3 regions of the Dyella sp. M7H15-1 genome follow, and region 1 is predicted to be linked to each of the others. Evidence: predicted binding sites of a transcription regulator. Region 1 holds the regulator's gene; each other region holds the start of a gene.
What was found. The regulator HrcA, encoded in region 1, represses chaperone genes, less so after heat shock. The targets are predictions, from matches to a motif close to TTNGCACTCNNNNNNNNNGAGTGCNAA.
Positions count from the first base shown of each region.

Region 1 (3,505 bases):
GCTTGCGGGAGAGTTCGTGCAGGCGCGTCAGGTGCGTGTCGACTTCGGCGAAACGTTCGGGGTCAAGATCGACGTCCTGCGCGTAACGCTCCATGCCATCGACGGCTTCGTTGAGCTGGATCTGCGCGTTGTCGAGCAATTCCAGCAGCGGGGCCAGCCGGTCATCGAGCGCGGCCAATCGACCCAGTTCGGCATGGGCACGATCCAGTGATTGGCGTAGCGCGAATTCGCTGTCACCGTCGAGCAACTCGACCACGCCAGTAATGCCTTCAGTGAGTTTGCTGGCATTGGCCAGGCGTTTATGGCTGGCCTCCAGTTCGGCGAGTTGGTTAGGCGGTAAAGCCCACTTTTCCAGCTCGGAGAGTTCGTGGCGTAGCAGTTCCAGGCGATGTTCGCGATCGTCGCCACCGCTCAATTTGCGGATGCGCGCACCGATTTCGCGCCACTGCGCGGCTAACTCGCATACCTGAGTGACCTGTTTGTCGTTTTCGGCGTAGGCGTCGAGCAGGTTCAGTTGATGCGCGCGCTCAAGCAGGGCCTGGTGTTCGTGCTGACCGTGGATTTCCACCAATAATGCGGCGAGGTCACCCATCTGGCCGATGGTGGCGGGGCGACCGTTGATCCAAGCACGGGAGCTACCCTCGGCGCGGATCACGCGGCGCAGCTGGCAGGCGCCGTCTTCGTCCAGTTCCTCCTGCTGCAACCATTGGGCGGCGTCAGGCAGGTCTTTCAGATCAAACTCGGCCACCAGCTCGGCGCGATCACTGCCGGCACGCACGATACCGCTATCGGCGCGGGCGCCGGCCAGCAGCATCAGTGCATCGACCAGCAGGGATTTGCCCGCGCCGGTTTCGCCGCTGACCACGGTCAGGCCCGGGCCAAAGCTGATATCGGCTTCTTCGACGACGGCGAGATGGCGGACGTAGAGGGAAGTAAGCATGGGGGAGGGTGGCCGTAGATAGGGCGATTGTAAGGGGAGCGCTGGCGGCGGGGGAGGAGGGATGAGGGGCGAGTAGCGAGAGCGCACGTGTCAACGTCTACCACGATATGGGGAACCGCGCCCTCGCTACTCGCCCTTAATCCCTCAGCTCCTTTCTTGCATTCTCCGCCCCCACACCTTATTTCTTTAGCGTCTCACGGATTGCCACAGCGCATGCCCTACCACCACGACCTCGACATCCGCGCTCGCCGCCTGTTGCGCACTTTGATTGCGCAATACCTGGCCGATGGTGAACCAGTGGGGTCGCGCACGTTGTCGCGCTCGTCCGGGCTAGATGTGAGTCCGGCGACGATCCGCAACATCATGGTCGATCTAGAAGAGGCTGGTCTGGTGGCCTCGCCGCATACCTCGGCAGGGCGCATTCCTACGCCGCGTGGCCTGCGCCTGTTCGTGGATAGCCTGATTGAGTTGCAGCCGCTGCCGCACGAGGAAATGGTGCGCTTGCAGCGCGAGCTACCCTCGGGTCCAACCACGGTACGTGATTTGATGGGCAATGCTTCGGCGCTGCTGTCGGCGATGACCCATTTCGCTGGCGTGGTGACGGTGCCGCGCCAGACCGATTTCCCGCTGCGTCATATCGATTTCGTGACACTACCTGACGCGCGCGTATTGGTGATCCTGGTGTTCTCGGACAACCAGGTACAAAACCGCGTGATCCAGCTTGCCAAGCCACTGGACAACGGGGAGCTGGAGCAGGCCGCCAACTACATCAATGGGCACTTCGTTGGCTTGCGCGTGGATGATATCCGCGCACATTTGCTGCGCGAATTGCGCGAGGCAAGCAGTGAGTTGCATCGGATGCTTTCCAGCGCGGTGGAACTGGCGGCGGCTTCGTTCGCACCGCAAGATGAGGACGTGCTGGTCAGTGGCCAGACCAACCTGATGGCCTATTCGGATTTGGCCAACCTGGATCGCTTGCGTGAGCTGTTCGAAGCTTTCCAGAAGAAAAATGAATTGCTGCAACTCATGGAAGTCTGCGCAAAGGCGCCAGGCGTGCGACTATTCATCGGTGAAGAGTCGGGCTTTGCGGCGCTGGATGGCTGTAGCGTGGTGACTGCCAGCTACGGCGCGCAGGGCCGGTTGCTTGGGGCGGTGGGGGTCATCGGCCCGACTCGGATGGCGTACGAACGGGTGATCCCCGTGGTGCAGGCGACGGCGGGCCTGCTGAGCGAAGCCTTGAATCGCGCGGCCACGGCCTTATAAACGCCGACGGGAGGCTGAGAGTCCATAAGTCGGCTCTTTTGCCCGTAAGTTTTTGGAGGTTGGTACGGCGTACCGGCCACGGATGATGTTTGGAGTGATTCATGCACAACAGCGATTCGCACTCGCCTAATGAAACGCCGGAAAGCGGCGAGCAGACCGCCGCTTCGGGTGGTGAACTGGAAGCTCTCAAGGCCAAGCTTGCCGAGCTTGAGGCCAGCAACAAGGAGCTGCGCGAAGTCGTGCTACGCGAGAAGGCCGAGCTGGAAAACCAGCGCCGCCGCCTGCATCGCGACCTGGAACAGGCCCGCCGCTTTGCCAACGAAAAGCTGCTCAACGACCTATTGCCGATCTACGACGGCCTGGAACGTGGCTTGTCGGTAGAAGGTGGTGATGTGATTTCAGTGCGTGAGGGCATGAACCTCACGCTGAAGGAATTGCTGCGTATCGCTGGCAACAACGGCTTGGTGCAGGTGGATCCGCTGGATCAGCCGCTCGATCCGGAGCGCCACCACGCGGTGAGCATGGTGGAGGCGCCGGGCAAGGCGCCGGGCACCGTGGTTACGGTGCTGCAGAAAGGCTATGTGTTGAACGATCGATTGCTGCGCCCGGCATTGGTGGCCGTGGCCAAGGACGACTGAACGAAGAGAGTCTGTTCATATCTCCCCGCAGTCCGCATAGCCCCTAAGTGCCCACATGGCGGCCACTCAGGGCTATGCGAACGATGGGGAGATGTTGAACAGGCTCTGACAATTCCAATACTGCAGGGTTTAGCTGGTATTGAACGCCTGTCAGCAAAACCCCATCTGACAACCATTCGCGGCCGAGGGGCCGCTTGCGAGATTCCGGAGCATACATATGGGCAAGATCATCGGCATTGACTTGGGCACGACCAACTCGTGCGTGGCCATCATGGATGGCAGCACCACCAAGGTGATTGAAAACGCGGAAGGCGATCGCACCACGCCCTCCATCGTCGCGTTCACCAAGGACAACGAGGTGATGGTTGGCGCACCGGCCAAGCGCCAGAGCGTGACCAATCCCAAGAACACGTTCTACGCGGTGAAGCGCCTAATCGGCCGCAAGTTTACCGATGCCGAAGTGCAGAAAGACCTGCACATCGTGCCCTATGGCATTCTTGCGCACGACAACGGCGACGCTTGGGTGCAAACCTCCGATGGCAAGAAGATGGCGCCGCAGGAAATCTCCGCCAAAGTGTTGATGAAGATGAAGAAGACCGCTGAGGATTACCTCGGCGAGACGGTGACCGAAGCCGTAATCACCGTGCCGGCCTACTTCAACGAC
Region 1 is NZ_CP035300.1:923,080-926,584, reverse strand. Features, by position in the region: gene recN (DNA repair protein RecN) at 1-940, opposite strand, end outside; gene hrcA (heat-inducible transcriptional repressor HrcA) at 1,154-2,203, shown strand; gene grpE (nucleotide exchange factor GrpE) at 2,305-2,841, shown strand; gene dnaK (molecular chaperone DnaK) at 3,059-3,505, shown strand, end outside.

Region 2 (3,505 bases), 1.5 Mb from region 1:
GATCACCGAAAGCTTGGATGTCTGCGGTGCAAACGGCCCACTGATCACCTGCTCGGTGGGCATGCGTACTGAATCCGAATCGATTTTCAAGCCAGCAGGGAATTGCAACACATCGCCGTACAGCCATTTTTTGTGGGCGTCGAACAAACCCCATGCGTTGTAATTGGTGCGCTCCAGAATGACGTAATCATTCAGCGCCACCAGCATGTGGTTCTGGTCAAGACCGCGCAGATAAGTCACCTGCTGCTTGAGCTGCATGTCCGTGCGCGTTTCCAGGTAGTGCAGGGTTTCCCAGTAGATATAACCCATCAACACCGTGCCCCAGATGACAAAGAACACGCCATAGGCAAGCAGCAATCGCGACGTGGTTGCTCGCCAATGAATCGAAAGGCTTCTGCCGGCAGGACTAGCCAAGGCGATACCCCGAGCCACGCATGGTGCGGATCAGCGACGGCTCACCATCGTTGTCCACCTTGCGGCGCAAGCGCGCGATATGCACGTCGATCAGGTTAGTGCCAGGATCGAAGCGCAAACCCCATACACTTTCGAAAATCATCGCCCGCGTAAGTACCTGCCCAGGGTAGCGCATCAGGAATTCCAACAAGCGGTATTCGGTGGGCAGCAAAGTCAGCTCACGGCTGCCGCGACGAGCGGTGCGGCTGATCATGTCCAGTTCGAGATCTGTCACGCGCAGCTTGGTATGCGCCGGCTGCTTCAGCCGGTGTCGGCGCAGGAGTACCTCGGCGCGCGCCGCCATTTCGTCCGGTGCAAATGGCTTGGTGAGGTAATCGTCCCCGCCTGCGCGCAGGCCGCGTACGCGCTCGTCCACATCGCCCATCGCGCTGATCATCAGCACGGGCGTAGTAATGCCTCGTTCGCGCAACTGTGACACTAGCGTCAGGCCATCCATGCCAGGCAGCATCAGGTCCAGGGTAATAGCGTCGAAATGCGGCTCCTGCGCACGCTGGAAGCCCTGCAGGCCATCGTGCACACGCTCAGCAGTGATGCCATGCGAGGCCAGTTCCAGCACGATTTCGCGTGCGGTGATTTCGTCATCTTCGATGACCAGGATGTGGGGCATGCGGGATTCCGACCGTTCCATCGATGGGCATTAGGGTAGGTCATGCATGAATGGAGGTGAATCGCGCGAGGCTTGCCTGATTCATGATTTGATGAAACGAGCTTGCCCTTATCCATAGCTCCCTATGATCCGTCGCCCCGGCGAAGGCCGAGACCCAGCGACTTGTAGATGCGCAAAGACACTGGATCCCTGCCTTCGCCAAAACGACGGGGCCGTGACGATCACTTCATATGAAAGCTTCTTTCCCCCAACAAAACGGCCTCCACAAGGGAGGCCGTCAGAACTTGCGTATTGAAGCGACGCTGGATCAGGCCGCAAACAATCCGCGCATCTTCTTCATCGCATTCGCCTCAACCTGGCGGATACGCTCGGCGGACACACCGTATTCATCCGCCAGATCCTGCAGCGTCGCCTTCTCTTCATTGAGCCAGCGGCGCTGGATGATGTCGCGCGAACGCTGGTCCAGCTTCTGCAGCGCGCTCGACAGGGTTTCGAGCTGATTGTCGGCCTGGTCGGCGTCGGCCACGTTCTTGTATGGATCAGCACCCTCGTCGATCAAGAACGCTTCCGGTGCCGGCTTGGCATCTTCGTCGGCATCGGCTGGGGCCTCAAAGCCGATATCGCGGCCTGACAGACGCGATTCCATTTCGCGTACGGTGGCTTCCGGCACGCCCAGATCCTTGGCGACCATGCGCACTTCCTCGGCGTTCATCCAACCCAGGCGCTTTTTGCTCTTGCGCAGGTTGAAGAACAGTTTGCGCTGCGCCTTGGTGGTGGCCACCTTCACAATGCGCCAGTTGCGCAGAATGAACTCGTGCATCTCTGCACGGATCCAGTGCACGGCGAAACTGACCAGACGAACACCCTGGTCAGGATCAAAACGCTTCACCGCCTTCATCAGGCCAATATTGCCTTCCTGGATAAGATCGGAAAGCTGCAGGCCGTAGCCGCTATAGCCGCGGGCTACGTGAACGACAAAGCGCAGGTGCGACACCACCAGCTTGCGAGCGGAGGCAAGATCCTCCTCCGACTGATAACGACGCGACAGGTCTTGCTCTTCCTCTTGGCTGAGCACCGGGATACGGTGAACCGCCGAGATGTAGGCATCCAGACTGCCGACGACGCTGGGAACCGGCAAAGTAGCCGTCGCCAAGGCTTGGGACATGTTGGAATCTCCTGGGGTATGGGGTCAGCTTAGCACTCTGATACCTGGACTGCTAAAGGCATCACGAGTTCCGACACCTTTTGTGTACCGGATGGTACATGAATGCCTCCGGCCTTGTCCATGTTCATGATTGCCCTTGGACGGGGTTTTAAGGCGTCTTAAGGGCGACCCGAGGCCCTCGGCGAAAAACTAAACCCTTTTGAAGCCCAGAATGAAGGGAGTCCATACGGCCACAGTGTGGCCTGCAGTGTGGAAGGCCGTGTTTCCGGTGTCAGTCTTCTTTAGGTTTTTCACGCATGAGCCAACAAATCATCACGATCAGCAGCGCGATCACCAGAAAGCCTTCGGCCCAAAAAAAACCTGCGTAATCGATCATCAGACCCATCGATGGAATCTTTGGTTGCAAATTGCGTACCGCTGGAATGGCAAACAGAAGACCGCCGATAAAGCCGAGCGAAGTGATCTGCGGAACTTCGTTCTGGCGCAGGATGCGCACGGCCATGACCAACACGATCACCGCAATCAGCACCATGACGACATTCAGGATGATGGCGAAAACCATGGTAGGAAAGGTGCGACGGATGGTGAACTTGACGTTGTAATAGCCCTGAGCATCGACCTGACCATCAAAGGTGATCAAGAAGCCTTCGAAGGTGCACTTCGTACAATCGACATCGAAGGGAAGCGGCTGCCAGCCGTTCCCAAGATTAGTTACCAAACCTATCCTCATCCGAATGTGATGGGTGTCGAATGGGTAAAGAAACTGCGATCCGCTTCCATCCACTTCGTTGAGTGTTTTGAGACTGGAGTTGAAGATGACGAATGGCTTATTGCCTTTTATGTCCAAAATGGAGTCCTCGATGCTGTAACCCTCCAGCAGGCGCGCATCGTGGTATAGCCCATAGTCTTTGCTGAGCATGCTTTGCGGCCATATGACGGTCACTCGCCCGGCCACGTCTCCTATAATCGGATCGTAGGAGACCAGATTGATGCTGACGATGGGTTTGTCGCCGGCCGTCGTAATACCTTCTACTGGCGCCTGTTGTAAGTGGCTGAGTGGCGGCATAGTACCTTGGGCTACGGCCGTGGCTATGCAAAGTGCAAGGATGAGCAGGATGGTGAATCTTTGTATCACCTTCATAGTGAAGCCCTTTTCATGAATTTGCCTGCCTCTCTTTTCCATGTCCCTCTTTTCCAACAGGCAAAGCACGCACTGGATGATTCTTCGGTGCGCGGATCATCAACGGCATTCCGTCAAT
Region 2 is NZ_CP035300.1:2,922,146-2,925,650, reverse strand. Features, by position in the region: gene EO087_RS13530 (HAMP domain-containing sensor histidine kinase) at 1-357, opposite strand, end outside; gene EO087_RS13525 (response regulator transcription factor) at 407-1,081, opposite strand; gene rpoH (RNA polymerase sigma factor RpoH) at 1,389-2,246, opposite strand; gene EO087_RS13515 (DUF4436 family protein) at 2,518-3,429, opposite strand.
Region 2: rpoH (RNA polymerase sigma factor RpoH) is a predicted target of HrcA. The motif match lies at 2,276-2,302, and genes of this name have one in related genera.

Region 3 (3,505 bases), 1.1 Mb from region 1:
GATCCAGGATGCCGAACGCGATCATGTCGCCGAACTCGCCGGTGGCGGCGTTGTAGCCGAAGTTGCCCTTGCCTTCCTTGACCTGATTGACGATCACGGACGGCTCGGCGCCCGCATTGGCGACGATTTCGCGCAGCGGCGCTTCCAGCGCGCGGCGCGTGATGGCGATGCCGTGGTTCTGGTCTTCGTTCTCGCCCTTGAGCTTTTCAATCGCCGTCAGCGTGCGGATCAGCGCCACACCACCGCCAGGCACCACGCCTTCTTCAACGGCGGCGCGAGTCGCGTGCAGGGCGTCTTCCACGCGGGCCTTCTTTTCCTTCATTTCGACTTCGGTGGCAGCACCGACCTTGATCACCGCCACGCCGCCAGCCAGCTTGGCCACACGCTCCTGCAGCTTCTCGCGGTCGTAGTCGGAGGTGGTTTCCTCGATCTGCGCCTTGATCTGCTTGATGCGGGCTTGGATCTTCGCCGCTTCGCCGGCACCGTCGATGATCGTGGTGTTTTCCTTGGTGATCACGACCTTCTTGGCGCGACCCAAATCTTGGATAGTGGCCTTCTCCAACTGCAGGCCCACTTCTTCGGAGATGACCTGGCCGTTGGTGAGGGTGGCCATGTCTTCCAACATCGCCTTGCGGCGGTCGCCGAAGCCCGGCGCCTTCACGGCGGCAACCTTGACGATGCCACGGATGGTGTTGACCACGAGGGTGGCCAGTGCTTCGCCTTCGACTTCTTCGGCAACGATCAGCAGCGGCTTGCCGGCCTTGGCCACGCCTTCCAGCACCGGCAGCATTTCGCGCACGTTGGAGATTTTCTTGTCGTGCAGCAGGATGAAGGGGTCTTCCAGTTCGACCTGCTGGCTCTGCTGGTTGTTGATGAAGTATGGCGAGAGGTAGCCGCGGTCGAACTGCATGCCTTCGACCACGTCGAGTTCGTTCTCAAGACCCGAACCTTCTTCCACTGTGATCACGCCTTCCTTGCCGACCTTCTTCATCGCGGTGGCGATGATGTCGCCGACGGCGACGTCGGAGTTGGCGGAGATGGTGCCGACCTGGGCGATGGCCTTGTCGTCGGCGGTGGGCTTGGAGAGCTTCTTCAGCTCGTCCAGCGCCGTGATCACGGCCTTGTCGATGCCACGCTTCAGATCCATCGGGTTCATGCCGGCTGCCACGGCCTTCAGACCCTCGCGCACGAACGCCTGGGCCAGCACGGTGGCGGTGGTGGTGCCGTCACCGGCGTTGTCGGAGGTCTTGGAGGCGACTTCCTTGACGATCTGGGCGCCCATGTTCTCGTAGGGATCGGCCAGTTCGATTTCCTTGGCGACGGATACGCCGTCCTTGGTGATGGTGGGAGTGCCGAAGCTCTTCTGGAGCACGACATTGCGACCCTTCGGACCCAGGGTGACTTTCACGGCGTTGGCAAGGGTGTTCACACCCTTAAGGATGCGTGCACGGCTGTCTTCACCGAAGCGAACTTCTTTAGCGGCCATAATTTTTTTGCCTCAAAAAAATTGAATTAAGTACGAAAAATCTTGCGAAAGAACTGCGGAAGGAGCCAAAGGCGACTGGTTACGCACTTTTTGCTTCCACGCCTATCGCGCCAAATCAACCCTCGATCACCGCAACGATGTCGTCTTCCTTCAGGAAGACCAACTCTTCGCCATCGATCTTGATATCTTGTCCGGCGTACTTGCCGAACAGCACCACTTCATCCGTCTTGACTGACATCGGACGGACCTTGCCGTCGTCCAGGATCCGGCCTTCACCGGCAGCGAGGACCTTGCCGCGGGTCTGCTTTTCGGTGGCGCTATCGGGAATCACGATGCCGCCGGCGGAGACGCGCTCCTCTTCCAGGCGCTTGACGATGACACGATCGTGCAACGGACGCAGTTTACTCATGGGAAAAACTCCAGCTTTGGCTTGAGGTTAGAGATGGTGGCGACCCCGGCGGCCAGCCTCTTGAAGGCGACTGCTAGCACTCGGGAATTATGAGTGCCAATTCTAGCCTCCAAAAAAACCCCAGGTACAGGGGCCGGCTCGGGTTCCGCAAACCGGAATAGGGGTGGGTGAACCGCTTTCAAGGGTTGTTGTGAAAATTTTTCTGAAGTGCCGCCTACTGCTCCACTCGCCTATCGACAGCGAGGCCCGGAACGTCAACGATTACACCTTGCATCATCAGAAGGCATTGGCCGTGAGTAACGAGCGCTCGCTTCGCGAGGAAATAATCGCCTACGGGCTGAAGCTGACGCCGTCCGGGCTGAGCCAGGGCACGTCGGGCAATCTGAGCATCCGCTTCGAAGGGGGATTCCTGGTCACGCCCAGCGGCGCGCCCTACGAAGACATTATTCCCCAGGACATCGTTTTCGTTGACATGAATGGCTGTTACGACCACCCCCGACGTCCATCGAGCGAGTGGCGCTTCCACCGCGACATTTACGCCGCACGACCGGACGTGGGCGCCGTGGTTCACGCCCATCCACCCTACAGCACCGCGCTTGCGATGTGCCGGATGGATATTCCGGCAGCGCACTACATGATTGCAGTAAGTGGCGGAGATTCGATCCGTTGTGCCAGCTATTACACCTACGGCACGCAGGAGCTGTCCGATGCAGTCATGCAGGCCCTAGATGGACGCCTGGCCTGCCTGTTGGCAAATCACGGCATGATCGCAGCAGGGGCCACGTTGGAGCAGGCTATGTGGCGCGCAGTGGAAGTGGAGACGCTGGCGCGGCAATACGCGCTAGCGCTGCAGATTGGCAAACCTTCACTGCTCAGCGACACGGAAGTGACGCAGGTGTTGGAAAAATTCAGCAACTACGGCCTGATGTCACGCAAAGAATCACCCGACTGAGCATTATTTCCTTTCGTAACCGGCGCCGCTTTTAACTTGACAAAGCCGTTGTTTCGGTACAATGCATACCAAACCCTTCTTCTCCCCCTGGCAAAGCGAAGCATTTATATGTTCTCGCAACCATCGATTCCCGCTGATCAAATACGTACGCATTATCTTGCGCCATTTGGCCTTACTGTCTTGTTAAGACAAGGCGCGCCTGGGCAAGCGGTTGACTCGTTATTAATCGGCACACCTGAACAGTTTGGGATGATCCTATTTGTGTCGTCACTCGATGCCGAAATTTATCGATTGCATGCGCAAACGCTAGGCGAAAATTGGATACGGCACCCTTTTGAGACTATTGCGTTCCAATACGCAGTTCAGCGCCTAGGAGTGGCTTCAATTTATCTTGCCTTTGGTTTCTTTGGAAATAGCCATAGGCAACTCATACTAGGAGCATCCGGATGTTTGCTGTTACCGTATTTCGCACAATTATTCGGTCCGCTAGAGCAACCGAACGAACCGACGACTTTTCAGTTTTCCACGCAAATCTTTAACGCCATCGAGCATGAATGGGCATCCATCGGCGAACCTTATTACGCACAGACCGTCGATAAACTCAATCGTATGGCGATAACGCAGCATGGTGCGAACGAGCTGCGAAAATTGGCAGAAA
Region 3 is NZ_CP035300.1:2,001,208-2,004,712, forward strand. Features, by position in the region: gene groL (chaperonin GroEL) at 1-1,486, opposite strand, end outside; gene EO087_RS09355 (co-chaperone GroES) at 1,602-1,895, opposite strand; gene EO087_RS09360 (class II aldolase/adducin family protein) at 2,086-2,847, shown strand; gene EO087_RS09365 (hypothetical protein) at 2,956-3,505, shown strand, end outside.
Region 3: EO087_RS09355 (co-chaperone GroES) is a predicted target of HrcA. The motif match lies at 1,969-1,995, and genes of this name have one in related genera.